DNA from 3 places in the Vibrio palustris genome. Region 2 is predicted to be linked to each of the others. Evidence: predicted binding sites of a transcription regulator. Region 2 holds the regulator's gene; each other region holds the start of a gene.
The links. Region 2 encodes MetJ, which represses methionine synthesis genes. Its sites were predicted from a motif close to TTAGACNTNTANANGTCTAA; they were not measured.

Region 1: the regulator MetJ is predicted to act here: its motif matches at 6,575-6,594, upstream of metN (methionine ABC transporter ATP-binding protein MetN).
Region 3: the regulator MetJ is predicted to act here: its motif matches at 5,150-5,169, upstream of metK (methionine adenosyltransferase).

What each region holds. Positions count from the first base shown of each region.
Region 1 covers NZ_AP024887.1:1,806,386-1,816,780, reverse strand. The annotation lists gene OCU30_RS08555 (tetratricopeptide repeat-containing diguanylate cyclase) at 1-1,505, opposite strand, end outside; gene queF (NADPH-dependent 7-cyano-7-deazaguanine reductase QueF) at 1,524-2,369, opposite strand; gene syd (SecY-interacting protein) at 2,467-3,009, shown strand; gene OCU30_RS08540 (Zn-ribbon-containing protein) at 3,017-3,793, shown strand; gene OCU30_RS08535 (MetQ/NlpA family lipoprotein) at 3,896-4,705, opposite strand; gene OCU30_RS08530 (methionine ABC transporter permease) at 4,743-5,414, opposite strand; gene metN (methionine ABC transporter ATP-binding protein MetN) at 5,407-6,444, opposite strand; gene gmhB (D-glycero-beta-D-manno-heptose 1,7-bisphosphate 7-phosphatase) at 6,695-7,246, shown strand; tRNA gene OCU30_RS08515 (tRNA-Tyr) at 7,457-7,541, opposite strand; tRNA gene OCU30_RS08510 (tRNA-Tyr) at 7,610-7,694, opposite strand; tRNA gene OCU30_RS08505 (tRNA-Tyr) at 7,764-7,848, opposite strand; tRNA gene OCU30_RS08500 (tRNA-Tyr) at 7,919-8,003, opposite strand; gene glyA (serine hydroxymethyltransferase) at 8,609-9,859, shown strand; gene OCU30_RS08490 (hypothetical protein) at 9,941-10,270, opposite strand.
Region 2 covers NZ_AP024887.1:2,422,327-2,432,721, forward strand. The annotation lists gene priA (primosomal protein N') at 1-789, opposite strand, end outside; gene rpmE (50S ribosomal protein L31) at 1,093-1,308, shown strand; gene OCU30_RS11350 (malic enzyme-like NAD(P)-binding protein) at 1,594-2,862, shown strand; gene metJ (met regulon transcriptional regulator MetJ) at 2,961-3,278, opposite strand; gene OCU30_RS11360 (O-succinylhomoserine (thiol)-lyase) at 3,478-4,644, shown strand; gene OCU30_RS11365 (bifunctional aspartate kinase/homoserine dehydrogenase II) at 4,645-7,056, shown strand; gene zapB (cell division protein ZapB) at 7,152-7,394, opposite strand; gene glpX (class II fructose-bisphosphatase) at 7,711-8,718, shown strand; gene pfkA (6-phosphofructokinase) at 8,773-9,735, opposite strand; gene fieF (CDF family cation-efflux transporter FieF) at 9,942-10,395, opposite strand, start outside.
Region 3 covers NZ_AP024887.1:388,923-399,317, forward strand. The annotation lists gene OCU30_RS01885 (PilT/PilU family type 4a pilus ATPase) at 1-315, shown strand, start outside; gene ruvX (Holliday junction resolvase RuvX) at 407-832, opposite strand; gene OCU30_RS01895 (YqgE/AlgH family protein) at 875-1,438, opposite strand; gene gshB (glutathione synthase) at 1,489-2,436, opposite strand; gene rsmE (16S rRNA (uracil(1498)-N(3))-methyltransferase) at 2,449-3,183, opposite strand; gene OCU30_RS01910 (SprT family zinc-dependent metalloprotease) at 3,330-3,830, opposite strand; gene metK (methionine adenosyltransferase) at 3,920-5,074, opposite strand; gene OCU30_RS01920 (LysR family transcriptional regulator) at 5,298-6,212, opposite strand; gene epd (erythrose-4-phosphate dehydrogenase) at 6,443-7,471, shown strand; gene OCU30_RS01930 (phosphoglycerate kinase) at 7,623-8,783, shown strand; gene fbaA (class II fructose-bisphosphate aldolase) at 8,930-10,006, shown strand; gene mscS (small-conductance mechanosensitive channel MscS) at 10,243-10,395, shown strand, end outside.

The sequences.
Region 1 (10,395 bases), 620 kb from region 2:
AGCAACAAAATTGAGGCTGCAATGAATAAAGCAAACGCTAATTTCTGAAACTTACTGTATTCGCGTTTGAGTGTTTTTAACTGTTGCTCTTGTCCTGACATATGTAATGTCTGTTCAACAAACTCTTTTTGTTGACGAAAGGCATCTTCACTAATTCGGTTAAGCTTTTCTTGATTAAGTTGCGCCAGTCGGTTGTGGTACTTCATGTTTTGTAGGGCTTTTTTAAACTGCCCAGATTGTTCAAACCCGCGGGAAAGTAATAAATATGCTTTGCTTTCTAATGCGTTATTATTGACGTGGCGGCTAATCGTTAACGCGTTTTGAGCAAAGTTAATGACATTTTTGGTGTCTTTTTCATGAAACGCGAGACCCGCTTTTAATAAGGCCGCTTGAGCTTTTAATACTGAGGTATTGCTCGATTCCAATAGTTGTTCTGCACGGTGTAAATATTGCGCGGCTAATGGATAGTTATAAAGCTCTAAATAGGTGTCGGCAAGAGCCAGACGTGTCTCAATGATATGGTTTAGGTTTTGGTCGTTATTTTCATGGTCAATCGCATTGAAGTAATGCACTAATGCGAGATTATATTTACCTTGTAGGTAATAAATATCTCCCATACGTTTGAGCACGCCACTGATGAGTGGTGAGTGTTGATACTTACCATAAAAATCAGCAGATTGAGAATAATAAATAATGGCTTTATCGAGTACGCGGCGTTCAAAAAATAGACGCCCGAGTAGCGCATTAGTTTTGGCGAGTAAAGCACCAGAGCTATGCTCGACAGCAATCCAATAGGCACGTAATAGTTCAGATAAGGCCATATTATATTGCTCGTGAGTCAAATAATGTTTGCCGATGACAATATAGTACTGAATTTCGGTGCTTGGTGAGTGAGTAGAGGTGATAAACTCTTGTTGTTTCGCAAATAGAGTATTCGCTTTTTTCATCAGCCCTGCATGAGAGGCGACTTCTGCCCGTAACATATTAATTTTATAGTTTATCGAACGAGCGATATGATCATGACCTTTCAGTCCGTCGAATGTGCTCGTAATATTATCGAGTCGTTGATTGGCCGCAGCTGCACTCTGGGTGTGACGCCAGTGCAAACGTGCGGCCAGTAACTCTACTTCTAGCCCTTTGTAAGATAAACCGAAGCGCTCAGCCAAAGCACGGGCCTGATGAATGGAATTAAAGGCGCCGCTCAGGTCATGTAAATTGAATTCCGCTTCTGCAAGAACTTGTAAGGCATTAATACTGTTACGTGGACTACGCACTTGGGTGTCAGATTCATCACGCGCAATCGTTGTTGGTGTTTTCTCTTGAGACTCGGTTAGACGGCGCTGCGAGAGATAATCGCTGACTAGCTTCTTCGCTTGTTTCGGTGAAAGTTCAACCAGTTTTTCTGCGTCTCGCAATGGAGGATAGGCGGATATATCCGCCTGAGCCCATTGTGATATCGTCAGGAAAAAAAGTATTAGCCAAGGTTGCCAGCGAAAATTGCTCATGGGTGAATACCGTCCTTGTTATTGACGAGCTAAGCGATAGTTATGAGTCGGACCCAGATTATGAGTCGAACGGAACGGATTAATATCTAATCCACCACGGCGAGTATAACGCGCATATACGGTTAGCGAGTCTGGCTGGCAAAACCGTTGAATATCGGTGAAGATACGCTCCACACACTGTTCATGAAACTCATTGTGTTCTCTAAAAGACACCAGATAGCGCAGCAACGCTTCACGGTCGATTTGCTTTCCTGTATAGCGAATTTCAACGCTCCCCCAATCTGGTTGACTGGTGATTAAGCAGTTTGATTTGAGTAGGTGGCTATTGAGGCGCTCAGTCACAACCATATCGTTGGTTGCCCCTTGTAAGAGGTTCTCATCAAATTCGTAGTGGGTTATCTCGATATCTTGGTCATCGATATTTTCCCCTTGCATGTTTACAATCGGCTGATTAGTAAAGTGCGTAACGGGGAATATTTCCACGCTAACCGCTTCTCCGGCACAGGCAGAGAGATCGTTGACTAATGTTTGACGCACGTCATCGATAGAAGAAAATCGCGTTTGATTAAAACTATTAAGGTATAGCTTAAACGATTTCGATTCGATCAAGTTTGGGCTAGTCGCCGGTAATGTTGCCTGCGCGACGGCCACTTGCGGCAGACCTCGTTGGTTTAGCCAGGAAAGTTCATACAGCGTCCATACATCACAGCCTTTGAATGGGAGTTCAGTTCCCAAGTTTAGGTCGTCGCGGTTTAAGCTACGAGGTACACCTTGTAATAGGGTTACGTCATAGTGAGAGGTATAAGCGGTGCCTTTACCTAAAGTTAAGCCTGTTAACTCTTTAGCGTCAGAATATTTACTCATTTTTTATCGTTACTTCGATTAGAATACAGGGAATTTTACGCAATCTCGATGCCACTGTCATTATTCACCATAGGGGAAATGAAACATGGAAAACACAATGGCTCAGTCAGCAGGCGCATTGTATCACTTTAGTCAGCGATACGTTGAACAATGCCAAGCCATGTATGATCAATTACCAAGCAATCAGGAATTGATTGATTTAGAATCGGTATGCGTACAGCGTAAAACTCAAAGTTGTGTCTATTGGCAACCAGTATTACGTCACTACATGGCAAATCTTGATAATGTAGAAACCGCAATTGAGCTAACGTTACATGATGATGTGACCGAGTTTTACTGTAGCCAATTTTCGGCGGATATTCCTGCTTTATGGGAAGAGACTCCTCTTACATTACTCCAAGTCTGGAATGACGATGATTTCGTACGATTACAGGAAAACCTGCTCGGGCATCTTGTGATGCAGCGCCGTTTAAAGCAAAAACCGACGGTATTTATTGCCTCTACCGATGATGATATGCAAGTGATCTCAATTTGTAACATCAGTGGGGAAGTCGTGTTAGAAACCCTCGGGACTGACACGCGTCGAACGCTTGCCAACACGCTCACTGAATTTTTAACCCACCTACAACCAGTAGTCTGAATTATTTATGTATGTTGTTGAATTAGAATTTGAATGTTTTGCCGACACTACCATTACCGCGGTTGATAAAGCGATAAACGGTTTAATGGAAGCATTAAGATATAATGGTCAAGTCCTCGGTCGTGAGTTTCCGATGATTATGGGCGAGGGCGAGTTTTCAGTGCGTGCAGTTTGCCCTGAACAAGAGAGCTTACACCCTAAAAATCACTCTGACTTTGTTCAAGCATGTTTACAGCGTCTACATGATGCGTGTTTAAGAGGCCCACAAGTGCGTCTGTTGGGGCGTGATATGAACTCAGAGCAAGCTGCTGATTTTGGCACGCCAAGTTGGCAAGTGCTTTACACGACGTATGTACATACTTGCTCGCCATTACGCAGCGGTGACGATTTATTACCGATACCTTTATATCGTCAAACTCCGACATTCAATGGTGATCACAAAGCGGTTGTGAAGTGGCAAACCGAATGGCAAGCGTGTGATGAGATCCAAATGGCGGGGAGTTGTAAAGCAGAACACGCGGCGCTTCATGAAATTTGTGATACGACCAGTGACTTATTTATCCGCGGTTGGGATCTTCGTGGTCGCATTGAGTATCTATCCAAAGTACCGACCTATTACTACTTATACCGAGTAGGAGGAAGTAGTCTAATGTCAGAACAAGCCCGCCGTTGCCCTAAGTGTGATGGTGAATGGTTACTTGAGGAGCCACTGCATGAAATTTTTCACTTTAAATGTGATAAATGCCGCTTGGTGTCCAATATATCTTGGGATCACCTTAAATAATTCTCAGCTAATTGATGGCAGTGAACGGTACAATAAAAAAGGTTGGCACTTGGCCAACCTTTTTACTTTCAAACACACCGTGCTCTGTAGGTTGTTAAGGGATTACCAACCTTTAACAACACCGCCTTTGAATTCTTTTTTTGCGGCCTGGAAAACTTCGTCAGTTTGGTAAGCTTTTACAAACTCTTTTACTTTTTCGCTATCTACGTTGTCTTTGCGCGCAACAACGAGGTTCACGTAAGGCGAATCATTGCTTTCAACAAACAGGCCGTCTTTTTTTGGCGTTAAATCGATTGAGCTCGCAAACGTGCTGTTAATAATCGATACGCTAACATCGTCAAGAGAGCGTGGTAGTTGTGATGCATCCAACTCAACAATTTTCAGTTTTTTCGGGTTAGATACGATATCACGTACAGTTGCTTCCAAGCCGGCGCCGTCACGCAGTTTTATCAAGCCTTGTTTTTCTAGCAAGATAAGTGAGCGCCCTAGGTTCGTTGGGTCGTTCGGTACTGCAATGCGGTCACCTTCTTTTAGTTCGTCTAGTGACTTGATTTTCTTTGAATAGCCAGCAATTGGGTAAAGTAATGTATTCCCCGCAATCGCTAATTTGTAACCACGGCTTTTGATTTGCTGATCTAGGTATGGTTTATGTTGAAATGCGTTCGCATCCACAGTGCCATCTGCCAACGCGGCGTTTGGCGTAATGTAGTCGGTAAACGTGACAAGTTTAACGTTAAGATCGTATTTTTCTTTCGCTACTTTTTTAGCCACCTCTGCAACTTGAGCTTCTGAACCTGCAATCACGCCCACTTTAATGGTTTTTTGATCCGATGAATCATCACCACAGCCAGCTAGAACGAGAGTGGATGCGGTTACCGCAACCGCTAATAATGCTTTTAGATTAAATTTCATATGTATCTCCTGTAAAAATATCCATTTTTATTCTAGTTTATCGGTGATCGACTCTACGGACGATTGCATCACCTAATGATTGTATAACTTGTACTAAAACGATCAGCATGATGACTGTTACTGCCATAATAACGATATCATATCGATAGTAACCATAGCGGATCGCAACATCACCTAGGCCGCCGCCACCCACGGTCCCCGCCATTGCGGAGTAACTGACCAATGTCACCAAGGTGACGGTAATGGTGTTTACAATACTCGGCATTGCTTCTGGTAGGAGTACTTTATAAATAATTTGCAGTTGGCTAGCGCCCATCGATTGAGCCGCTTCAATCAACCCAGATGGGACTTCCATTAGGGCGCCTTCGATCAAACGGGCGACGAACGGAATAGCACCAATGGTCAATGGGACAATAGTGGCAGTGGTGCCAATAAAGGTACCGACCAGCAGTTTAGTGACTGGGATGATGGCGACCATCAGTACAAGAAAGGGCACCGAACGTCCAATATTAACAATCGCGCCTAGTGCAAGATTGACTTGATTATTCTCAAGTAGGCCGCCTTTTTTGGTGGTATGTAACACCACCCCAAGTGGAATACCAACGGCGAATCCAATGATTCCCGATGCTAATACCATATAAATGGTTTCCCACGTTGCAGTTAGAATGAGATCACTATTTTGTGATACCCATGAAATAAGATCATGCATTGAGGTACCCCAGTACTTCTACTTTAACTTTGTTGTCGCGAATAAATTGAATTGCAGCTTCCGTATTGGCTTGATCGCCTTGCATTTCCGCGAGCATCATGCCGAATTTCACGCCACCTGTATAATCAAGGTCAGAGTTCAAAATACTGACATCGATATTAAATTGTCTAGATACCTGCGAGACCACCGGAGCATCGACACTCGCACCAGTAAATTCTAAGCGAATCAATGGATGAGAGCCTTCGCTATGTGCCACACGTAAACGTTCGGCAATATCATCAGGCAGTGAAAGATCTAAGGTTGAGCGTATAAATTGGTGTGCTAGCTCTGTTTTTGGATACGCAAAAATATCGCCAACGGTGCCTTTTTCAACCAGTTTACCGCCACCAATGATAGCGACTTCATGGCAGATGCTTTTTACAACATCCATCTCATGCGTAATCAATAAGATAGTAATATTTAAGCGACGGTTAATTTCTTTTAGCAGTGCTAAAATCGATTGAGTTGTCGCAGGGTCAAGCGCGCTGGTGGCTTCATCACATAACAATACTTTTGGATCGGATGCAAGGGCTCTCGCAATAGCAACACGCTGCTTTTGCCCACCACTTAAATTGGCTGGGTATGTGTTACGTTTATCTGCCAAACCGACTAAATCAAGTAACTCGGCAACTTTTGCCTCGATGTCCGCATCGCTTTTATTGGCAAGCTCTAATGGTAGCGCCACATTACCAAACACCGTGCGTGATGAAAGCAAGTTAAAGTGCTGAAATATCATACCGATATTACGACGAGCATTCGATAATTGCTGAGCATTCAATTGCGTTAAATCTGTTCCATCAACAACGACCGAACCCGTAGTCGGACGCTCTAGCATGTTAACGCAGCGAATCAGAGTACTTTTCCCTGCACCTGAAGAGCCTATGACACCAAAAATCGTGCCTTGTGATATTTGAAGATTAATGTCTACTAAAGCGGGAATTTCCGTTTCGCCTTGGTAGAAAACCTTATTAACATTCGTTATTTCAATCATGTAAAAACCTGTGCAGGGAGCAGTAAAAACCCTATGTTAGCTGCGATATCGTCTCACAGAATATTATGCTGTATTGCTTAATAGCTAGATAAGAATCCTATGAGTTATAGGTATTCAAGTCAATAGGTATTTTTACGTCTAGACGTCTAAACGAAAAATTATCCGCGCTGATCGATCATTTGATAGTGATGAAAGAAATAAGCTATGCAATAATTATAAGACTTCTTATCGCTCAATTGAGAGAGTCATTTTGGCAAAACCAGCAGTATTTTTAGACCGTGACGGTGTGATCAACGTGGATCACGGCTATGTCCATGATGAGCATGATTTCGAGTTTATCGATGGGGTATTTGATGCAGCGCGTAAACTGCAGGATAAAGGGTATTTACTGGTATTGGTGACTAACCAATCGGGAATCGCTCGAGGTAAATTCAGTGAAGATCGCTTTTTATCGCTGACGCAGTGGATGGATTGGAACTTTGAAGATCATGGTGTGGCTTTAGATGGTATTTATTACTGCCCACATCATGCTGAGTTTGGTCTCGGTGAATACAAACAAGACTGTGAATGTCGTAAACCTAAACCGGGGATGTTTTTCTCCGCGCGGGATTTTTTAAGTATCGATATGGCCAACTCCGTTATGATCGGCGATAAAGCGGAAGACATGATGGCAGCAGAAGCGGCAGGCGTCGGGACTAAGATTCTTGTCCGTACAGGAAAGCCCATTACAGAACAAGGTGAAGCGCTAGCAAACACAGTATTGGATAGCATTGTTCAAGTTCCTGATTACTTAGATAACTAGTCTTTATGAAGCGCTGGTAAATCGGTATTGGGTTATTGATAAAAAGGCCACAGTCAGTGGCCTTTTTTGATCCAGACGTCTCTAAGAATGAATGACAATACGCCGTTTTTATATCGTGGCGGTCTTTATATTGTGATTGCGGGTTAATAGAGGTGTTGAGTGTCTGACAGGTATAAAAAAACCAGCTCACTGAGCTGGTTTTTTTATATATGGTGGAGGAGGACGGATTCGAACCATCGAAGGCGGAGCCGGCAGATTTACAGTCTGCTCCCTTTGGCCACTCGGGAACTCCTCCAGGAGGTTTTATACTTAACTGACGTTTTCCCAACGCAATCAATCAAGTGCTCTTCTTACGAAGAAATATGGTGGAGGAGGACGGATTCGAACCATCGAAGGCGGAGCCGGCAGATTTACAGTCTGCTCCCTTTGGCCACTCGGGAACTCCTCCAGGAGATTTTTATACTTAACTGACGTTTTCCCAACGCAATCAATCAAGTGATCTTCTTACGAAGAAATATGGTGGAGGAGGACGGATTCGAACCATCGAAGGCGGAGCCGGCAGATTTACAGTCTGCTCCCTTTGGCCACTCGGGAACTCCTCCAGGAGGTTTTTATACTTAACTGACGTTTTCCCAACGCAATCAATCAAGTGCTCTTCTTACGAAGAAAATATGGTGGAGGAGGACGGATTCGAACCATCGAAGGCGGAGCCGGCAGATTTACAGTCTGCTCCCTTTGGCCACTCGGGAACTCCTCCAGGAGATTTTTATACTTAAAGAATGTTTTCCCAACTCATCCCTCAAGTGCGGGGCGAATCATAGCAAACTGTTTGAGGCTGTAAACCCTTTTTTTGGTTTTTCGCACCAAGCGCTGTCTTTTTGGACAAAGTTGCGTGTTATTGATCAACTTTTCAGCGAGTCAATCAAGAAGGGGACGAGAAAGATGAGCAGAATCAGTGAATAACTTCCCGTTACTTTATCGTACTGAGTGCGTGTTAATGAGTTAAAAATAGCTCATCTCTGGCATAACCCCTTGTGACTGTGCAATTTTAATGTGGTGTTGATGATTTTTTCTCTATATAGCGCAGGCATCGCAATATAAAGTGCTCTAATGGTTGTGCTCTTATGAGCAAAGCGCTAATTTATCACTTAGGATTCTTTAGAGTATTAAGCTCTTATTTATCATAATGGTAGAAGCTGGTTATAACAGTGAAAAAATTGCCTCATAATTTCGGTAATTAGTGCTTTATGAAAAAGATCAATTTATGTAGAATACCGGCCATTACGGTGACGAAAACGTTTGCGTGGCGTCATTGTTCGGGTTTTACCTCAACTTTCAGTTAATCTGAGTCAGGAGATACAGATGCTTAAGCGTGATATGAACATCGCTGATTACGATCCGGAGCTTTACGCTGCGATTCAGGAAGAAACTCTTCGCCAAGAAGAACATATTGAACTTATCGCTTCAGAAAACTACACAAGTCCACGTGTTATGGAAGCGCAAGGCTCTCAATTAACGAACAAGTATGCTGAAGGATATCCTGGTAAGCGCTATTACGGTGGTTGTGAGTATGTTGATAAAGCAGAAGCTTTAGCGATTGACCGTGCGTGTGAGTTATTTGATTGTGCCTACGCAAACGTGCAGCCTCACTCTGGCTCTCAAGCTAACAGTGCTGTTTATATGGCATTATTGAATCCAGGCGATACGGTTTTGGGGATGAGCCTCGCTCACGGTGGTCACTTGACTCACGGCTCACCAGTCAACTTTTCTGGTAAGCATTACAATGTTATCCCATACGGTATCGATGAATCGGGTCAAATTGATTACGACGCGATGGAAGTATTGGCACAAGAACATCAACCGAAAATGATCATCGGTGGCTTCTCCGCTTATTCTCAGGTTGTCGATTGGAAACGTATGCGTGAAATCGCCGACAAAGTGAATGCTTACTTGTTTGTGGATATGGCTCACGTTGCGGGCTTGATTGCTGCTGGCGCTTACCCAAGCCCAATGCCTTATGCTCATGTTGTTACCACGACAACACATAAAACGCTTGCCGGACCTCGCGGTGGTCTTATTTTGTCGAATGCGGGTGAAGAGCTATACAAAAAACTGAATTCAGCTGTTTTCCCTGGTGGACAAGGTGGCCCTTTGATGCATGTTATTGCAGCAAAAGCGGTGGCTTTCAAAGAAGCAATGGAACCTGAATTCAAAGCGTATCAAGCTAATGTTGTGAAAAACTCCAAAGCAATGGTTGCCCAGTTCCAAGAACGTGGTTACAACATTGTATCTAACGGGACAGAAAACCACTTATTCCTGGTTGACCTTATCGACAAGAATATTACAGGTAAAGAAGCGGATGCCGCATTGGGCGCTGCAAACATTACTGTGAACAAAAACTCAGTCCCTAATGACCCACGCAGTCCGTTTGTGACATCTGGTATTCGTATTGGTACACCATCAATTACACGCCGTGGTTTTAGTGTTGAAGATGCTAAAGCGCTGGCAAACTGGATTTGTGATGTACTAGATAACATCAACGATCCTGCTGTTATTGAAGCAACCAAACAAAAAGTGTTAGATATTTGTAAACGTCTACCTGTTTACGCATAGTATTGCGACGACTAAAAAATAAAGCCTGCATTATATGCAGGCTTTTTTTTATTGGGGTTCATAACGTTAAGTTCAGTTAAACTATTTAGCGATGCTGATTAATGTCCCTGATTTACATTTAAACATATAGTATTTACGGGTTTCATTAAATTGCCCTAAACCTTCGCCGCTGCAGTAGTTAACATTGATATCCCGCATGGTTTCAAGAGTACTTTCATTGGCGAGTGAAAACTTAGATTGGTCGGAACAGACAATCCGCACTTGGCCATCATCACTCACGGAATAAATTTTGACATCGGTATTGCACAGTTCAAAAGAGGCTTCTTGGTAATTATCTCTTTGCTCATTTGATGCACAACCAGTAAGCAGTGTGCCAACTGCCATTAAGGTTACGAGTCCTAACTTATACATTGATACCATCCTTTTTGAATTGCTTACCATTATTGTAGTCAATATGAGATAACAGGGTAAGAAACTTCATGTATAACAGCAAGCAGTTAATTGATCAAAAAAGCCGATATGGACTCCACATCGGC
Region 2 (10,395 bases):
AATCGTTTGTGGTGTTAAACCAATTTCAGGCACTAAGACTAAAGCTTGCTTACCTTGCTCCAAAATAGGCTTAATCATATTCAAGTAAACTTCTGTTTTTCCTGAACCGGTCACCCCTTGTAGTAAATAGCAAGCAAAGGTCGGCTCACTATTGACCGCAGCAATGGCAATCGCTTGCTCTCCACTTAGCTTAGGCTTATCAACATCAGCTTCTATCTGTTTTGGCCAAGGCTTAACCGAAGGCTGGCGTTCATGCATTTCTACCCAGCCCTTTTTTTCTAACGCTTTCAACGTCGTGGATGCAATATCTTCATCTAACAACATAGAGTGAGAAACGGGCCCACTTTCTAAGCGATACATCGCACGGTTTTGCTGCACCGCGCGCGCAGAGAGCCCCACCATAAATTGGTTACGCCCTTCTTCGGTTAAAGACCATTCTCGATAAGGACTAAAGCTCGCCGCTTTTCCTTGCCGAATAGCGGTTGGCATCGCATTCGCCAACGTATCTCCCAATGGGTGATGATAAAACTGACTGCACCAAAACAACAGTTGATATAGCGACTCAGGCCACACTGGCTGGCTATCTAATACCGCATAAATAGGTTTAAGCTGATCTTTAGGAAAATCCGACTCACTCACTAGTGCCGTCACGATCCCCACTAAAGTTTGCCGACCAAAAGGTACAGAGACACGCCCACCTATAATCGGAAAAAGGTGGCTAGGAATGACATAGTCAAACTGCTTATCTAAAGGTACTGGTAACGCCACGCGGGCAATTGATGGGAGCATAAATACTATCGTTAGGGGAACTAAGAGCCAGTAAACAGTTTACTGGATGGCGGATATAAATTCGAATCAATATCAGGCGACTGGTTATATTCAGCTATCTATACAGACTATACCGTAGATACCCATTAGAATTCGACCAAAATAACAACAAACCAGTTGATCGTAAGACGGGGATTCTTTATCATAGCGCGCCTTAACGTTCTGGCCTTTAATATAAGAGCCTAAACGTTTTTTACCATTAACTTACGTGTGGTGTCCAACTTAGATTTGGATAGCGACACGGCCTAATATTGAGGTTATCCCATGAAGACTGGTATCCACCCAGAATACACAGACGTGAACGCAAGCTGTTCTTGTGGCAACACTTTCACGTTTAAATCAACACTAAGCAAAGATACTCTACACCTAGACGTGTGTGACAAATGTCACCCATTCTACACAGGTAAGCAACGTATCGTTGATACCGGTGGTCGTGTTGATCGCTTCAACAAGCGTTTCGGTAGCCTTACAAGCAAATAAGCATGTTTGCTTTGTAAATACTGAAGTAAAAGGGCGCTGTATAGCGTCCTTTTCGATCCTATCCTGTTCTGCAAACTGTATTCACCGTCCAAATCTCCCTGTTTTCGTACCATTGTAAACCTCATAAATAAAGCAAACCTTTGCCTTACTCTCCGCTGGTCTTATCAGTAATTAACGCCATTAAAACTTCGCCATATTGCCTGTCGTCAACTAGGCACTGATAACATCCTGTTTTAGAATAATGCGCTTTCTACACCCCCTAAAAAAAACAATAGAGATCATCCAATGTCCGATAACCAAGCAAACCTTAAAGAAGCTTTTCGCCAAGAAGCGCTCAAATATCACGCTTACCCGACTCCAGGTAAAATTGCAGTCGCCCTCACTAAACCTGCAGATTCGGCGCATGACTTAGCGCTTGCTTATAGCCCAGGCGTTGCTGAACCTGTCCGTGAAATCGCACAAAATCCTGACAACATTTATAAGTATACTGGTAAAGGCAATACCGTTGCTGTCATTTCAAACGGTACGGCAATACTCGGTTTGGGTAACTTGGGACCACAAGCATCAAAACCTGTTATGGAAGGTAAAGCGCTGCTGTTCAAACGTTTTGCTGGTTTAGACTCTATCGACATTGAAGTAAAACACCGCACTACAGAAGAGTTCATTAATACTGTTGCCAGCATCGCTGATACGTTTGGTGGCATTAATCTTGAAGATATTAAAGCACCGGATTGTTTTGAAATTGAACGTCAATTGATTGAACGTTGTGACGTTCCAGTTTTCCATGATGACCAGCACGGAACAGCCATTGTCACTGCGGCAGGCATGTTGAACGCGATTGAACTGCAAGGTAAACAACTCGAAGACTGCACGATTGTCTGCTTAGGTGCTGGCGCGGCCGCGATTGCCTGTATGGAATTATTAATTCAATGCGGCGCAATGCGCGAAAAAATCTACATGCTCGATCGCAAAGGCGTCATCCATACTCGCCGTGACGACATCAACGAATACAAGCAGCGTTTTGCCAATAACACAGACAAACGTACTCTCGATGATGTGATTGCCGGCGCTGACCTGTTTTTAGGCGTATCGGGGCCAGATCTACTAACGAGCGAGCAACTTGCGTTGATGGCAGATAAACCTGTGGTGTTCGCTTGCTCGAACCCAGATCCAGAAATCAACCCTGAAGTGGCGCATAACACGCGTAACGATCTCATTATGGGAACGGGTCGTAGTGACTACCCTAACCAAGTGAATAATGTGTTGTGCTTCCCATTCATCTTCCGCGGGGCGCTGGATGTACGCGCGAGCGAAATCAACATTGAAATGAAATTGGCAGCCGTTGATGCTATCCGTCAACTAGCCAAAGAAACCGTACCGAGTGATGTATTGAAAGCGGCTGGGATTGATAACTTATCATTCGGTCCAGCTTACATTATTCCAAAACCAATGGACGCACGCTTACTGCCACGCGTTGCTCGTGCTGTTGCTGAAGCGGCCGTGGAATCGGGCGTCGCTCGCATTGATTTACCTGAAGGCTACATGGCCGACTAATGTATCTATATGTGTAAAACATCCTGTCAATAAAACAAAAAGCCCAGCAATGCTGGGCTTTTTTGTCTAACCAATCTTCCTACACGGCTCACGCGGACTTAGTCGTCAAACGACTCAAATTCAATCCCCATACGCGTCATCATTTCTTTTGCTTCAACGGGGATATCATCCGGCCCATCCTTGCGCAAGTCTTCATCGGTCGGCAATGGTTGACCCGTGTAAGCATGTAAAAACGCTTCACACAATAGTTCACTGTTAGTGGCATGTCGTAAATTATTAATCTGGCGACGAGTACGCTCATCCGTCAGCACTTTTAGTACCTTAAGTGGAATGGATACGGTGATTTTTTTCACCTGTTCACTTTTTTTACCATGTTCCGCATAAGGGCTTATATAGTCGCCGCTCCAATCTGCCATTGCGCACCTTCGTTCAGTCGTTCAGAAAATAAATAATCAGTAATGTAATTTTAACGGTATTTACTGCTATAAGCAAAGACATATAGATGGCTAGATGTGTTGACGTCCACAAAAACACACAGTAAAGTAGGTTGATAAACCTGCGCCTTGACGATAAGTTTGGTGACAGCAGCCCTCAGCGTTCAGGAAAGGATACATTATGAACCAACATAAACCCGATACCATTGCCGTTCGAACAGGAATTGAATCTGATTCACAACATCACGCCGTTGTTCCCCCTATTTATTTATCCACGAACTACGGCTTTCCAGCATTTGGGGAAGTTCCTACTTACGACTATACACGCTCTGGGAATCCCAACCGTAGTCTGTTAGAAGAGGCGCTGTCTGAATTAGAAGCTGGCGCAGGGGCCACGATTACTAACTGTGGTACCGCCGCCATCAATTTATGGATCACTGCTTTTCTTGGCCCCAATGATCTTATTATTGCCCCACATGACTGCTATGGCGGAACCTATCGTTTACTGAATACTCGCGCGCAAAAAGGCGATTTCAAGGTTAAATTCATAGACCAAAGCAATGACTTACAAGTCCAAGAGGCACTGAGCCAACAGCCTAAATTACTGCTGATTGAAACGCCATCTAACCCATTGATTCGTGTGGTTGATATCAAGAAAGTATGCAATCAAGCAAAACAACACGGCACGTTAGTCGCCGTGGATAACACATTTTTGACACCCGTATATCAACAACCCCTTACACTAGGCGCTGACTTTGTTATTCACTCGACCACCAAATACATCAATGGACATTCTGATGTTATCGGCGGTGTGCTGATCAGCGGTACACAAGCACATGCCGAAAAAGTAGCGTGGTGGGGAAATTGTATTGGGGCAACAGGTACGCCGTTTGATAGCTATCTCACTTTACGTGGCTTACGTACCTTGAGTGTACGTATGCGCCAGCACGAAGAAAGTGCCACTCGTCTACTGCAATACTTAAATGAGCAAGAGCTGGTCGGCACGATTTATCACCCAAGCTTGCCTGACCACCCTGGGCATGAAATTGCACAACAGCAACAGCGTGGCTTCGGCAGCATGCTAAGCTTCGAGGTGAATGCCACTTTTGAACAACTCAAAGTTTTCGTCAGCTCACTGAAACTGTTCTCATTGGCTGAATCTCTTGGGGGAGTAGAAAGTCTGATTTGTCACCCAGCTACAATGACACATCGCGCGATGGGTGAAGCTGCCCTAGCAGAAGCCGGCATTTCTCAACTATTGTTACGTGTTTCTGTCGGTTTAGAAGCAGCAGAAGATCTCATTGCCGATTTAGAACAAGCATTTACTATCGCGAAGGAGAGTTGTTAAATGACAACATCGCGCCAATTACATAAATTTGGTGGCAGCAGCCTAGCAGACGCTGAGTGTTATCAGCGTGTTGCACAGATCCTGTGTGATTATTCACACTCTAATGATCTCATTGTCGTATCGGCGGCAGGCAAAACAACCAACCGCTTAATTACCTTTATTGAAGAGTTAAGCAAAGATGGCCGTTTGGCCCATGAAACTTTATTAGCACTGAGACAGTACCAAAGCGAACTGATTACGTCGTTGCTTGACGGTGAAGCGGCTGATCACCTGCTAAGTCAACTTAATGGCGAAATCAGTGAGCTAGGAGAGCTAACGGCACCAATCTCTAGTGAGACTCGTGCGAATATTCTCGGCCATGGTGAAATGTGGTCAGCGCGACTACTCGCCGCTGTCCTTATGGATAAGCAATTAGACTGTGTTATGCAGGACGCGCGTACTTTCTTACGTGCAGAAGCCGGAATCCAACCCGAGGTAGATCGCGCCGCCTCACAACCTCTGCTCAATAACATTCTGGCTCAACACCCAAGTAAGCGCTTAGTCATCACCGGCTTTATGGCTCAAGATAAAGCCGGACATACTGTGTTATTGGGTCGTAATGGTTCAGATTATTCAGCAACGATTATTGGCGCATTAGCCAATGCCAGCTGCGTCACCATTTGGAGCGATGTTGCTGGTGTTTTCAGTGCCGATCCACGTTTAGTTGGCGATGCGTGCTTATTGCCTCTTTTACGTTTAGATGAAGCCAATGAACTGGCACGTTTAGCTGCCCCAGTTTTACATAGTCGCACCTTGCAGCCTGTTGCCCAAAGTACGATGGATTTACATCTACGTTGTAGTTATCAGCCGGAAGCAGGATCGACACGTATTGAGCGGGTGCTTGCCTCTGGACGCGGCGCAAAGATTATCACCTCACTCGACGACGTTTTACTCATCGAGCTGACCTTCGGCCGTCACCACTCATTCCAACAAATTCAACGGGACACGTTGCAACGCTTAAAGCGTATGCAATTAGAGCCACTCGCGTATGAGGCCTTAGAAGACCAATCGCTGCTGCGCTTAGCGTACACAGCAGAAATTACCTCAGGCGCACTCGAGTGTTTGCAAGATGCCGCGGTAGAAGCAGAAATAAAACTCAAGGAAGGCTTCCAGCTTGTTGCTGCTGTCGGCGCAGGCGTGAGTAAAAATGCTAACCATAACTTCGGCTTCTACCAGCAACTCAAAAACCACCCAGTCGAGTTTATCTCTACGACTGAGTCTGGTTTAAGTTTGGTTGCAGTCTTACGCAACACCGACTTACCACCGTTAGTACACAATATTCATACTCAGCTTTTCCAAGCGCAAAAACGCATTGCTTTAGTGTTATGCGGTAAAGGCAATATTGGCGCTAGTTGGCTGCGTTTGTTCTATCAAGAAAAAGCGGAGCTCGAAAAACGGCGTGGTATGAATTTCGAGTTGGTTGCTGTTGTGGATAGCCAGCGCTATGTGTTTAATGAGGCCGGATTAAACGAACAAGACGTTTTTGAACATTACCAAGATAGTGCCATCAATCATGATGGACAAAACTGGTTAGCGTCTGTCGATAACTTACATCGCTATGATGATACGATTGTCTTAGATGTCACAGCAAGCCCTGAGGTAGCAACACAATATCTCGCGTTTGCTCAACATGGTATGCACCTTATTTCCGCTAACAAAGTCGCGGGATCCGCACCCAGTGATTATTACAATCAAGTCAAAGATGCTTTTGCTAAAATTGGGCGTCACTGGTTCTATAATGCGACTGTCGGCGCCGGGCTTCCGATTAACCATACCGTCAGAGACCTACGTGAAAGTGGCGATGACATCACCGCTCTCTCGGGAATTTTCTCCGGTACGCTATCGTGGTTATTCCAGCAATATGATGGCAGTGTTCCATTCAGTCATCTGATTGATCTGGCATGGCAACAGGGACTCACTGAACCCGACCCTCGCCATGATCTCGATGGCTCCGATGTGATGCGTAAACTGGTTATCTTAGCGCGAGAAGCCGGATTCCAGATTGAGCCTGAGACGATTAAAGTCGAGTCTCTAGTCTCGAAAACATTGGCTGACTTATCTTTAGATGCGTTTCTTGACCACAGTGATGAGCTCAATGAATTACTTGCGGAACGTCTTGAAAAAGCACAGCAAGAAGGCAAAGTGCTGCGTTATGTCGCGAGACTGGAAAAAAATGGCCAAGCCTCGGTTGGCGTAGAAGCCTTAGAAAAAGAGCATGCATTAGCGAACTTGTTACCATGCGATAATATTTTCGCCATTGAAAGTCGTTGGTATAAAGATAACCCGCTTGTCATTCGTGGACCTGGTGCAGGACGCGAAGTGACTGCAGGAGCGATTCAGTCGGATCTGAACTTATTATCTCACCTACTCTAAGTTGTGATGCAAATAAAAGACTGCCAGTAGATGATCGGTCAGAAACCAAAAACGCCAGCATTATGCTGGCGTTTTTTTAAATCGATACATTGAAATTATTCAACGTCATCCATTTTACCAAGCAAGTTGCGAATGCGCTCTTGCCAAGCATCGTGTTCTTGCTGAACTTGAATCGCTTTTTGCTCTGATGCAGCACGCTCTTCTTTCAGTTCGCTGTTTTCGTTTTCTACTTGTTGCTTAGACTCTTTAAGCTCTTCTACTTCCATTTGTAGCAACGCAATGGTGTCTACGGCAGTCTGAATTTTTGCTTCTAGTTGTTCTAGTACTTCAAAAGACATGTTGTTTACCCTTTCATGAATCGTTCAACGTGACTCAAGCAGTCACTGTATGCGTCCTATTCTACTCAGCCACGCGTCGATAAACACTCTCTATATTAGAGAAATTACGCTATTTGGTTAAAAAAAAGCCTCTCTTGGACAAAAAGTTAGCTTTTTCGGCGCGTTGTCGTGTGAATGTTACTTATCCCTACCCTAATTTCTGAATCACTTTTGATCAAGCACAAATCTCACTCATGTGAAAACCCTGTCATAGAATGGATTATGTTAGAATTTTCTCAGACTTTTCGTCCTTTTTAATCGTTTGTTTGGAGTAAACATGAAACGTGATTTGGCTTTAGCGTTCTCTCGAGTGACAGAAGGTGCTGCATTAGCAGGACATAAATGGCTTGGGCGCGGTGATAAAAATACGGCTGATGGTGCCGCAGTGGAAGCGATGCGACTGTTACTAAATAGTACCGATATTTCCGGTGAAATTGTCATTGGTGAAGGCGAAATTGATGAAGCCCCAATGCTCTACATTGGCGAAAAAGTCGGCCTAGGCGGTGATGGTGTCGATATCGCGGTGGATCCCATTGAAGGCACACGCATGACCGCAATGGGTCAATCGAATGCCGTTGCCGTACTTGCTGCAGGTGAACAGGGGAGCTTTTTAAAAGCGCCAGACATGTACATGGAAAAGCTGGTCGTTGGGCCGGAAGCCAAAGGCAGTATCGACTTAGAGCAGCCTTTGGCGGTTAATTTATCGAATGTCGCGCAGGCGCTCAATAAACCGCTATCTGAATTGGTTGTCGTCACACTAGCCAAGCCTCGTCATGATGCCATCATTACCGAAATGCAAACCATGGGCGTGCGTGTCTATGCGCTCCCCGATGGCGATGTTGCCGCATCTATCCTCACCTGCATGCCTGATAGCGATGTCGATATGATGTATTGTATCGGTGGGGCGCCAGAAGGCGTTATATCAGCTGCGGTTATTCGTGCTTTAGATGGCGACATGCAAGGCCGCTTACTGCCTCGTCATCAAGTCAAAGGCGAAACCGAAGACAACCGGATTTGGGGAGCAAAAGAACTACAACGCTGCCAAGAAATGGGCGTTGCCGCCAACACTGTCCTCACTCTCAATGACATGGCAAGCAGCGATAATGTTATTTTCTCGGCAACTGGCATCACCAAAGGTGACTTAGTTGAAGGGATCAGTCGTAAGGGTAACATGGCCACCACCGAAACCTTATTAGTTCGTGGCCGTTGCCGTACCATCCGTCGGATTAAATCTACGCATTACTTAGATAGAAAAGACGCCGCAGTTCGCGATCTCATCGTCTAGATACAAAAAAGACCGCCACAGGCGGTCTTTTTAACAGTAATAGCAGCAGCTAACTTAGGATAACTCGTCGGCTACTTTATAAAGGTCTTTACGCACAGGACGACGCATATTTTCAATCGCGTCAATGATATCGTGATGAATCAACTCTTCTTTTTGAATGCCCACACAACGTCCGCCGTGCCCCTCAATCAGCAAGTGTACAGCATAGTTACCCATACGAGAGGCTAAGATACGGTCAAACGCGGTTGGACAACCGCCACGTTGAATATGCCCCAATACGGTTGCACGAGTTTCACGTTCAGTCGCATCTTCAATTTTCTTCGCCAGCTCGTTGGCGTCCATCATCAATTCAGTCAATGTGATAATGGCGTGTTTTTTCCCTCGGCGAATATCATTTTGCAAACTTTTGATAAGTTCGTCCATATTCAGTCCGGTTTCAGGAGAAATAACATACTCACAGCCACCCGCAACCGCGGCCATCAAGGTCAAGTCACCACAATGGCGGCCCATGATCTCAACAATTGAAATACGTTGGTGTGAAGACGACGTATCACGTAAACGGTCAATCGCTTCAATCACGGTATTGAGAGCCGTGTAATAACCAATAGTGTAATCTGTCCCTGCAATATCATTATCAATCGTGCCAGGCAAACCAATACATGGGTAACCCATTTCAGTTAGCTTTTTCGCCCCCATGTAGGAGCCATCACCACCAATAACAACTAAAGCATCAATACCGTGCTTTTGTAGATTTTCGATCGCAACTTGACGTACAGCCTCTTCTTTAAACTCAGGAAAACGAGCTGAACCTAAAAAAGTACCGCCACGGTTAATCACATCAGACACACTGGAACGATCTAATTTTTCGATACGGTCTTCATATAGGCCTAAATAACCGTCAAATACACCGTAAACTTCTAGATCTGCGCCTAATGCTGTTCGTACCACACCGCGAATCGCTGCATTCATGCCAGGTGCATCACCGCCACTGGTCAAAACCCCGATTTTTTTAATCATGCTCACCCTCTACATGTTGGAAACTCATCCAATTATTTTTACGTTACTCAAACTTTACGCTAAGTAACAAAATTCTTATTGTTGGTATATGTTACCTTTCTCCAACGAGAATACTACTATAAAACCATTTTCATGATGGTATGATGAAACGCAAGTATCTCATTCATGCGACCTGCGATTGTTGATACATATCAGAATCGGTCCACTTATTCTGAACGGATTGCGGATGTTCCATACCAATCTTGCGGCTTCACCTCTCCTTGCGCATTCAAAACCACAGATAATGGATCTTGATGGATTAATATATCCGAGTCCGGAAAGGCCGCCCTTAATTTCGACTCCACCATATCAGAAAGCTCATGGGCTTCAAGCAATGGCATCTCATCTTGCAACTCAATATGTAATTGAATGAAACGAATAGGCCCAGACATACGAGTGCGTAATTGATGCATGCCCAATACTCCCTCAACTGACAGCACAATCTCGATAATACGGTGATTATCTTCTTCAGGTAATGAGCGGTCTAATAACGTTTGTATCGCCGTGTTCGCCATTTTTATAGCGCAGTAAGAAATGTAGATTCCAATCACTATCGCAAAGATCGCATCCGCCTGCTGCATCCCAAACCAACTTAACCCCAATGCAAACGCTATCGCGATA
Region 3 (10,395 bases), 620 kb from region 2:
CAATTGGTTCGTGATAAAGATGGTAGTGGCAGGCATGGGGTTTTTGAGATATTGCTTAATACGCCACGTATTTCTGATTTGATCCGACGTGGAGAGTTACATGAGCTTAAAGAAACGATGAAACGCTCACGCGAGTCAGGTATGCAAACATTTGATCAAGCGTTATACCAATTAGTGATAGATGGAAAAATAACTGAGCAAGATGCAATGCATCATGCTGATTCCGCGAACGACTTACGTCTCCTTCTTAAAGGTCAGCAAGGCAGTAGTTATAGCGCGAGTTCATTGAGTGATATTAAGATTGATATGGAATAATCAAACTCAAACAGACGAATAAAAAAGGTGCCTATTTGGGCACCTTTTTATTTAGAAAGTATGAGTAAAATAATTGCCTATCTTAGCGAATTTACTCAGACCATAAAGCTTCAAACCAACTCTCTAAAATCACGACCGCTGATTGGCTATCAATATTACCTTTGGTGAGTGCGCGATACCCACCACGTTCAAATAAAGAGGCTTTCGCTTCAGTGGTCGATAAACGCTCATCATGCAATTCCACTGGCAAGCCAAAACGACCGTGTAGACGATTCGCGAATTTTTTTGCTCGTGGCGTAATCGTTTCAAGATCACGACCGGATAAATCCGTTGGCATACCAACGACGAGTAAATCGGGTTGCCATTCTTTAATTTGTTTTTCTATATCATCCCAGTTGGGAATGCCTTCAGTAGCTTTGAAGGCTTTGAGAGGAGAGGCCGTGCCAGTGATTTCTTGACCAATGGCGCTACCGATACTTTTAGTACCGAAATCAAATCCCATAATTGTACGCGACATAATGTGCTCTTGTTATCTATGCAATATCGATTGAAAAGACACTTAAGCGTGCCCGCTCTCACCTGAAAGGTGTGCTGGGCTAATGCCCAAAGTCGCGACGGCTTTCTGCCATTTTTCACTAATCGGCGTATTAAAGATTAAATCGGCATCCGCTTCAATGGTTAACCAGGCATTTTCTGCTAACTCATTTTCCAATTGTCCAGCAGACCAACTGGAATAGCCCAGCGCGACGAGATAGTCTTTGGGCTCTGCACTGGTACCAAGGACGGCTAAAATGTCTTTCGATGTGGTGATGGTAATGTCAGACGACATATTGACGCTTGAAGTATAGTGATCGCCTGGTCGATGTAAGATAAAGCCTCTATCTTCGGCTACCGGCCCGCCACTGATCACTTGCTTTGCTAAACTATCGGGTTGCGATTGAGGGTAAGCAGGCTCGACATCCACCTGTTTTAACATTCCCTCTATCGTGACGTCGATGGGCGTATTGATGATTAACCCCATTGCACCTTCTTCATTATGTTCACAGAGGTAAATCACACTGTTTTGAAAGTTAGGATCCTGCATGTTGGGCATAGCAATAAGAAAATGATTGCTTAAATTCATGATTGTATCCTCTAGCAATGGGGGAGGAACCTCCCCCTAAATTAAGGTACTTAGGCTTGGATATAGCGTTCAATCGCATCCATCAATTTACCTGTGATGGAAATATCAAAGGCGCCTTCAATTTCACGGACACACGTTGGACTGGTTACGTTAATTTCAGTCAATTTATCGCCAATGACATCGAGCCCAACAAAAATCAGTCCTTTTTCTTTCAAAATAGGCGCAACCGTTTCGGCAATACGACGATCGGTTTCACTGATAGGACGCGCTTCGCCACGGCCACCGGCGGCTAAGTTACCACGCGTTTCCCCTTTGGCTGGAATACGCGCTAAACAGTAGGGCATTGGCTCGCCATCGACCACTAAAATGCGTTTATCACCATTACTGATATCTGGTACGAAGCTTTGTGCCATACAGAACATATTGCCCTGTTCGGTCAGCGTTTCGATGATGACAGCAATGTTGGGATCGCCTTCCTTCACACGGAAAATAGAAGAGCCGCCCATGCCATCAAGAGGTTTTAAAATGATATCACCATGTCTTTCACGGAACTCACGAATCTTTTCTGCTTTGCGTGTCACTATGGTGTTCGGGGTCAGTTCAGGGAACCAAGCGGTAAACAATTTTTCATTACAGTCACGTAGGCTCTGTGGCTTATTGACGATCAATGTGCCTTCTTCTTCAGCGCGCTCAAGAATATAAGTGGCGTAGATGTACTCAGTGTCAAACGGAGGATCTTTGCGCATTAATACCGCATCAAGTTCAGACAGACGTATCGTTTGCTCTGAGGTGAATTCATACCAGCTAGCCGGGTCTTGTTTTACGGTAACGGTTTTTGTATCTGCGAATGCGATACCTTGATCTAAGTGTAGATCATTCATTTCCATGTAGTGAATTTCATAACCACGGCTTTGCGCTTCAAGCATCATGGCAAAGCTGGTGTCTTTTTTGATATTAATGGATGAAATTGGATCCATTACAATGCCGAGTTTGATCATTCTTTTTCTCCGTTACCCCAAGTCACCAAAGCGGACTTGTAGGGCTGTGATAGCTGTTAGGGCGGCGGTCTCTGTGCGTAACACTCGGGGGCCTAACAAGGTTTCTTCAAATTGGTATTGGTGAGTCATCGCGATTTCTTGTGCAGATAAACCACCTTCAGGGCCGATAAGCAAACGTACTTTATTGGTCTTTAGCGCCGGTAACGTATTAATCGAGTATTGGGCTCGCGGGTGTAAGTTAAGCTTGAGTGCTTCACTGTTTTCCGCGCACCACTGCTCTAGTGACATAATAGGGCGTATTTCAGGTACGCAGTTGCGTCCACTTTGCTCACAGGCACCAATCGCAATCTTTTGCCATTGTTGTAGCTTTTTCTCAAATCGTTTGGCATCCAGTTTCACGCCACAACGTTCAGAGATCAATGGGGTAATCACATTAACACCCAATTCGACGGATTTTTGAATGGTAAATTCCATCTTATCCCCGCGTGACACAACTTGGCCTAAGTGCAAATCAAGTGGAGACTCACAACTAGATTCAATGCGTTCTGTCACTTTTACGCGCACATGCTTTTTGGTGGTTTCGGTAATGATTGCTGGAAATTCAGCTCCGCTGCCATCAAATAACACCAGCTCTTGGCCTGGCTGCATACGCAACACACGTCCAATATGTCCAGCCGCATCGTCACCTAGGGAAACTTCCCCTAATTGGTCAATGGTTTCTGGATGATAAATACGGGGAATTCGCATGAATGAGTTCTCGATAAGTGATTATTTAGCTAGCGACTAACATGGATGCGTTGACCCTAAAAAACAAGGGGCAGCAGGCTTTAGCCACGGTTTTTACGTATATCACTCGATAAATAATCGGTGATAAATATTCATCATAGCGCTCATCAGGTCAGTTGAATACCTGAAAAGCTGAGTGTGGCATGACAACGTTGGCAACGATAGTCTGCTTGACCACGTTGAACTTTATTATGGCGTCGTACCGTTAATGAGTGGGTTTGACAGGCGCAGCGATACTCAAAGGTTTTACCTTGTACCGATTGGATAGAAAATTGATGAGTGGTGTCTGGCGCTAACCCAAAGACTTGACTCATCACGGCTTGCCACTCTTTACCATGAGGTTTGACTCGTCCAAACAATTGATACGTGACTAAGTGTGCCATTTCATGCGGAATGACTTGGTCGATAAACGCCTGCTGGTTTTCAACAAACAGGGTTGGGTTGAGGCGAATTTCATTCAAGTGCATGTAGGCTTTTCCCGCTGCTTTACCGCGCAACCGAAAGCTTAAGCTCGGTAAGGGAAGCTTTTTGGAAAAATATTGATTTACTTGCTGGTGGCAGTGAGAAATGGCCTCTTCAGCACGCTGAATCAACTCTGTGGTAAGCATGTGTCGTCCATCAATTGAGCCATTGAAAATAAAAAAGGCTCTGAATAATTCAGAGCCTCAATCTTTTCGTCTTCAGTATCCAGTATCGGTTACTTTAGACCAGAAAATTCGCGTAGCATCGCGGCTTTGTCGGTGGCTTCCCAAGGGAATTCTTCACGACCAAAGTGTCCGTATGCTGCGGTTTTCTTGTAGATTGGTTGCAGAAGATTCAACATCTCTTGTAGCCCGTATGGACGAAGATCGAAGTTTTCACGTACCGCGCGGATAATCACTTCGATATCCACTTTTTCCGTACCGAATGTTTCAACCATAATCGACGTTGGTTCAGCGACACCAATAGCGTAAGACAATTGAATCTCACAACGATCAGCAAGACCTGCCGCAACAATGTTCTTTGCCACGTAACGAGCCGCATAAGCTGCACTACGGTCCACTTTTGATGGATCTTTACCAGAGAATGCACCACCACCGTGACGAGCTGCGCCGCCGTAAGTATCTACGATGATTTTACGGCCTGTTAAACCACAGTCACCCATTGGGCCACCGATAACAAAACGACCGGTTGGGTTAATAAAGAACTTAGTGTCTTTCGTTAACCATTCTGTTGGTAACACAGGTTTGATGATTTCTTCCATCACCCCTTCACGTAGATCAGCCGTGCTGATGGTGTCTGCGTGTTGTGTTGATAATACAACTGCGTCAATGCCAACAATCTTGTTGTTATCGTATTGGAAGGTAACCTGAGATTTTGCATCAGGACGCAACCAAGGTAGCGTGCCATTTTTACGTACTTCACTTTGACGCTGCATTAAACGGTGAGAGTAGGTAATTGGTGCTGGCATTAACACTTCGGTTTCGTTAGTGGCATAACCAAACATGATACCTTGGTCACCCGCGCCTTGATCTTTAGGGTCCGCTTTATCAACCCCTTGATTAATATCAGGTGATTGCTTACCGATAGTGTTTAAAATCGCACACGAGTTGGCATCAAAGCCCATATCGGAGTCGATGTAGCCAATTTCACGGACGGTATCACGAGTCAACTGCTCGATATCAACCCAGGCGGAAGTCGTGACTTCACCGCCGACCATTACCATGCCGGTTTTTACGTAAGTTTCACACGCAACACGAGCTTTCGGGTCTTGTGCCAAAATAGCGTCCAACACTGCGTCAGAAATTTGATCCGCGATTTTATCTGGATGACCTTCTGAGACCGACTCAGAAGTAAACAGGTGCTTAGCCATGATAACTCCAATATTTACTCACTAGAGTAGCATTCAGGATTGGCTACTCTGCACTATCGATTAATATGTAGGTGTTTCTACATCTAGACGTCTATTTTAGTTTTCAATGGTCAAATTACAAGATCTTTTTCTGTATTAACCTTAAGACAGCGCTTTTTATTGCGGTTTACCACAATCAAGAAGGAGAAAGAGCATTGCTGCAATCATAGAGTTAGAACGTGAACTAATTCGCCACCGAATCATGACGCCAGTGATCTGGAAGTTGCGCGCGCATCATATCAATGAATAACCGTAAACGCAGTGGCTGACGCCCTAAAGGATAAAGGTAGTTGATGGGGATAGGATCGGTATGCCAGCCAACTAAACATGGTGTAATTTTCTCTGGATGAGAGCGCATTAAACCTTGAGCAAATGGTGTGGGGAGTAATCCGATGCCACAGCCTTTACTGATGGTATCGGCTTGCATAGGAAGATGATCGCTTTGCAAGCGACTAGCAAAGGAAGGTAGCCGGTAAGTGCCATAATCAGCATGTGTGAGCGTTAATCCCCCTTGATTAAGAGACATAAAATCAATCCAATCATGCTCACTTAATTGGCTAGGATGGGTCACCTCTTGATGACTCATGAAGTAATCAGGAGAAGTATAAAGAGCATAGCGCCAATGACCAATAGTGGTACTGTGGTAGCTATCTACAGCGAATTGCCCAACGCAAATAATGAGATCGGGTGATGGTGTATTATCGTATTGTGTATATTGACTAATAACCCGTAAATGAATGTTGGGATGAGCTTGCAAAAAGGCTTCAATAACTCCTGATATCCAGCCACGCATTAAGTTTTGATCAACGGCTATCGTCAAGGTACCACTGATATGCTGGTCTAATTCTTGTAAGGCTTCTTCGCTTTGTTCTGCAAGCAGTAAGATTCTCTCGGCATAAGATGCATAAATTTCTCCTGCCTTAGTTAAGGTCAAGCGATTGCCATCTCTTGCCAAAAGAGCTTGCCCTAAATCTTCTTCTAATTGCGATAAGCGTCTACTTAAGGTCGATTTTGGTTGATCAAGGTGCTTGGCTGCTGAAGTAAGACTTTTATATTGACATAGCGCATTAAACGCGCGAATGGCAGCTAAGTCATGCATGTTAATGCTCCAATATTCGGGAGGTTCTAAAGCTGAAACTGACGATTACCTATCACAGAGTTGATAAATAAAATACTATATAAGTAAGAATTATTATCATTTATAGCGAGTTAAATGTCTATTGAAAAACCAGTCATATTCGCGGCTAGTGGCATAATTTTATCGGGTGATAACTGGTTTCAAATGGAGTAGTATCCATTAACAGCTTCGAACTATCATGAATTGAAAATATGTTAAGAATTGCCATCAATGGGTTTGGTCGTATTGGCCGAAATGTTGTGAGAGCACTGTATGAAAGTGATAAATACCAACGTATAGAAATCGTTGCAGTCAATGAGTTAGCGAAACCAGAAGCGATGGCGCATTTACTTCAATATGATACGAGTCACGGGCGTTTTTCTAAGAAAGTGTCTTATGATCAAGAGCATTTATATATTCATCATGATAATACGCATGCGGATTCGATTCGCATGTTACATTTATCAGACATCCCATTATTACCTTGGCGTGACTTAAATATTGATTTAGTGTTGGATTGCACAGGGGTATACGGCTCACAAGCTGATGGCCAGCAGCATATAATAGCGGGGGCGAAGAAAGTATTATTTTCACATCCCGGTAGTCAAAATGTGGATAATACAATTATTTATGGTGTGAATGAGGACACCTTGACGCACCAGCAAAAAGTAGTATCAAATGGATCCTGTACGACGAACTGTATAGTTCCGGTAATTAAGATTTTGGATGACCATTTTGGGATTGATTCGGGTACGATAACAACGATACATTCTGCAATGAATGATCAGCCTGTGATTGATGCTTATCATGATGATTTACGTCGGACGCGAGCGGCAGGACAATCGATTATTCCAGTCGATACCAAATTGCATAAAGGAATTGGACGAATTTTTCCGAAATTCGCGGATAAATTTGAAGCCATTTCAGTGCGAGTGCCCACAGTAAATGTTACCGCGATGGATTTAAGTGTGACTGTGAACACTAAAGTGAGTGTTAATGACGTAAATCAAACCATCATACAGGCCTCTCAGTGTACATTACGAGGTATCGTCGATTACACCGAAGAGCCGTTAGTCTCGTGCGACTTTAATCATGATTTCCATAGTGCGATTGTCGATGGAAATCAGACTCGGGTAAGCAACGGACAGCTGATAAAAATGTTAGTCTGGTGTGATAATGAATGGGGCTTTGCGAATCGAATGCTCGATACAGCACTTGCAATGCAAGCAACTGAGTCATAGCCCACATTTAAGAGGAAAATATATTTATTTTTTGGTGTGAAAAAAATATCCTCTATGCCCAAGTGAAACAATGACAATCAAAAGAATACCGTTGCCCGGCTTTAGGCGGGGTGAAACTTTATTTCTTCATAAAAATTTGAGAGGACAAACCATGTCTGTAATCAAGATGACTGACCTGGATCTAGCAGGTAAACGTGTTTTTATTCGTGCTGATCTAAACGTTCCTGTAAAAGAAGGCAAAGTGACGTCTGATGCTCGTATTCTTGCATCGATTCCAACCATCAAACATTGTTTGGAAGCGGGCGCAAAAGTAATGGTGACATCTCACCTAGGCCGCCCAACAGAAGGCGAGTATACAGAAGAGTTCTCTCTACAACCTGTTGTCAACTACTTAAATGATGCACTAGACGCCAATGTTCGCCTAGCTAAAGACTACGTTGAAGGCGTAGAACTAGAAGCGGGTGAGCTTGTGGTTCTAGAGAACGTACGTTTTAACAAAGGTGAAAAGAAAAACGACGAAGAATTGTCTAAAAAATACGCTGCGCTATGTGACGTATTTGTTATGGATGCATTTGGTACGGCTCACCGTGCGCAAGCATCAACTTACGGTGTAGGTGTTCATGCTCCTATCGCGTGTGCAGGTCCGTTACTTGCTAATGAACTTGAAGCGCTAGCAAAAGCAATGGATAACCCAGCTCGTCCAATGGTGGCGATTGTTGGTGGTTCAAAAGTATCAACAAAACTGACTGTACTAGAGTCTCTCTCTAAAGTTGCTGACCAATTAGTTGTTGGCGGTGGTATTGCCAATACGTTCATTGCAGCGGCTGGCCATAACGTGGGCAAATCGCTTTACGAAGCAGATTTGGTCGATACCGCGAAGCGTCTGATGGAAGAGTGTCATATCCCTGTTGCGACAGACGTTGCTTGTGCAAAAGCGTTTGATGAGAATGCAGAAGCTGAAATCAAAAACGTCAAAGATGTTCAAGACGATGACATGATCTTCGATTTGGGCCCTGACTCAACAGCACAATTAGCTGAGATTCTGAAGAACGCGAAAACCATCCTTTGGAATGGTCCTGTTGGCGTATTTGAATTCAAAAACTTTGAAGCAGGGACTAAAGGTATCTCTGATGCGATTGCTCAATCTGAAGGTTTCTCAGTAGCTGGTGGTGGTGACACGCTAGCGGCGATCGACAAGTTTGGTATTAAAGCCGACGTTTCTTACATTTCTACTGGTGGCGGCGCATTCCTTGAATTTGTTGAAGGTAAGCCACTTCCAGCTGTTGAAATGCTAGAAAATCGCGCAAAATAATCCATGGTAAAAGCGAGGACTGCCCCTCGCTTTTACTGCTATTTCGTCCGTTATCTGTTAATATGTTGTGATAGATAGCGTGACATTTAACAAGTTTTTAACTTAACGTTTTTATTCTTAAAACGACAATAAATAGGATCATTTCAATGTCTAAGATCTTCGATTTCGTAAAACCTGGTGTTATCACTGGTGACGACGTACAGAAAGTATTTGAAGTTGCTAAAGAAAACCACTTTGCTCTGCCTGCAGTTAACTGTATTGGTTCTGACTCAGTCAACGCTGTTCTTGAAGCGGCGGCGAAAGCTAAATCACCAGTTATTGTACAGTTCTCTAACGGTGGCGCGGCTTTCTTTGCTGGTAAAGGTCTTAAGCTAGAAGGTCAACAAGCACAAGTGCTTGGTGCTATTGCTGGTGCAAAACACGTACATACTGTTGCCAAAACGTACGGTGTTCCAGTTATTCTGCATACTGACCACGCTGCGAAAAAACTGCTACCTTGGATTGACGGCCTACTTGACGCAGGTGAAGAGCACTTTGCACAAACAGGTAAACCGCTATTCTCTTCTCACATGATCGATCTTTCTGAAGAATCTCTAGAAGAAAACATCGAAATCTGTGCGAAGTACCTAGAGCGCATGGCGAAAATGGACATGACTCTGGAAATCGAATTGGGTTGTACTGGCGGCGAAGAAGACGGCGTTGATAACTCAGATATGGATGATTCAGAGCTATACACTTCTCCTGAAGATGTGGCTTACGCTTACGAAAAACTGAACGCTATCAGCCCTCGTTTCACGATCGCTGCTTCTTTCGGTAACGTACACGGCGTATACAAACCAGGTAACGTTGTACTAACTCCAACTATTTTACGTGATTCTCAAAAACACGTATCTGAGAAGTTCAACCTTCCTGAAAACTCTTTGAACTTTGTATTCCACGGTGGTTCAGGTTCTTCAGAAGCTGAAATTCAAGAGTCTATCGGTTACGGTGTGATCAAAATGAACATCGATACAGATACACAGTGGGCATGTTGGGATGGTATCCGTGAATACGAAGCGGAAAACCACGATTACCTTCAAGGTCAAATCGGTAACCCAACTGGCGTAGATGCACCAAACAAGAAATACTACGATCCACGTCAATGGCTACGTGCCGGTCAATCAGCAATGGTTAAGCGTTTAGAGCAAGCATTCGCTAACTTGAACTCTGTTGACGTACTATAAGTATTAGACGGAAGAACATTCTGTTCTTTTCCAAAGCCCGCTGCTTGCAGCGGGCTTTTTTATTGCGTTATTTTTGTGTTAAAGACTGGTTTCACTCGAGAAATTTGCATAGTCTAGCCTTCTAGTCATCACTATTTATGTAATGAGAGACTCATTACCAATAGGATAAAAAGCGCTCATAACACTGATAATGACTATAAATGAGCCTAATAATTTGAATGAAAGAGGAAATAAGTATGGCGAGTGAAGCGGCTAGTGTGGAGACGAACGTCATTAGCAATATTAGTTATATTACGGATTGGTTTAGTAACAATACCGACTTATTATTTGAATATTCGATGAATATTATTTGGGCCGTATTAATTTTATTCGTTGGTAATATTGCGGTA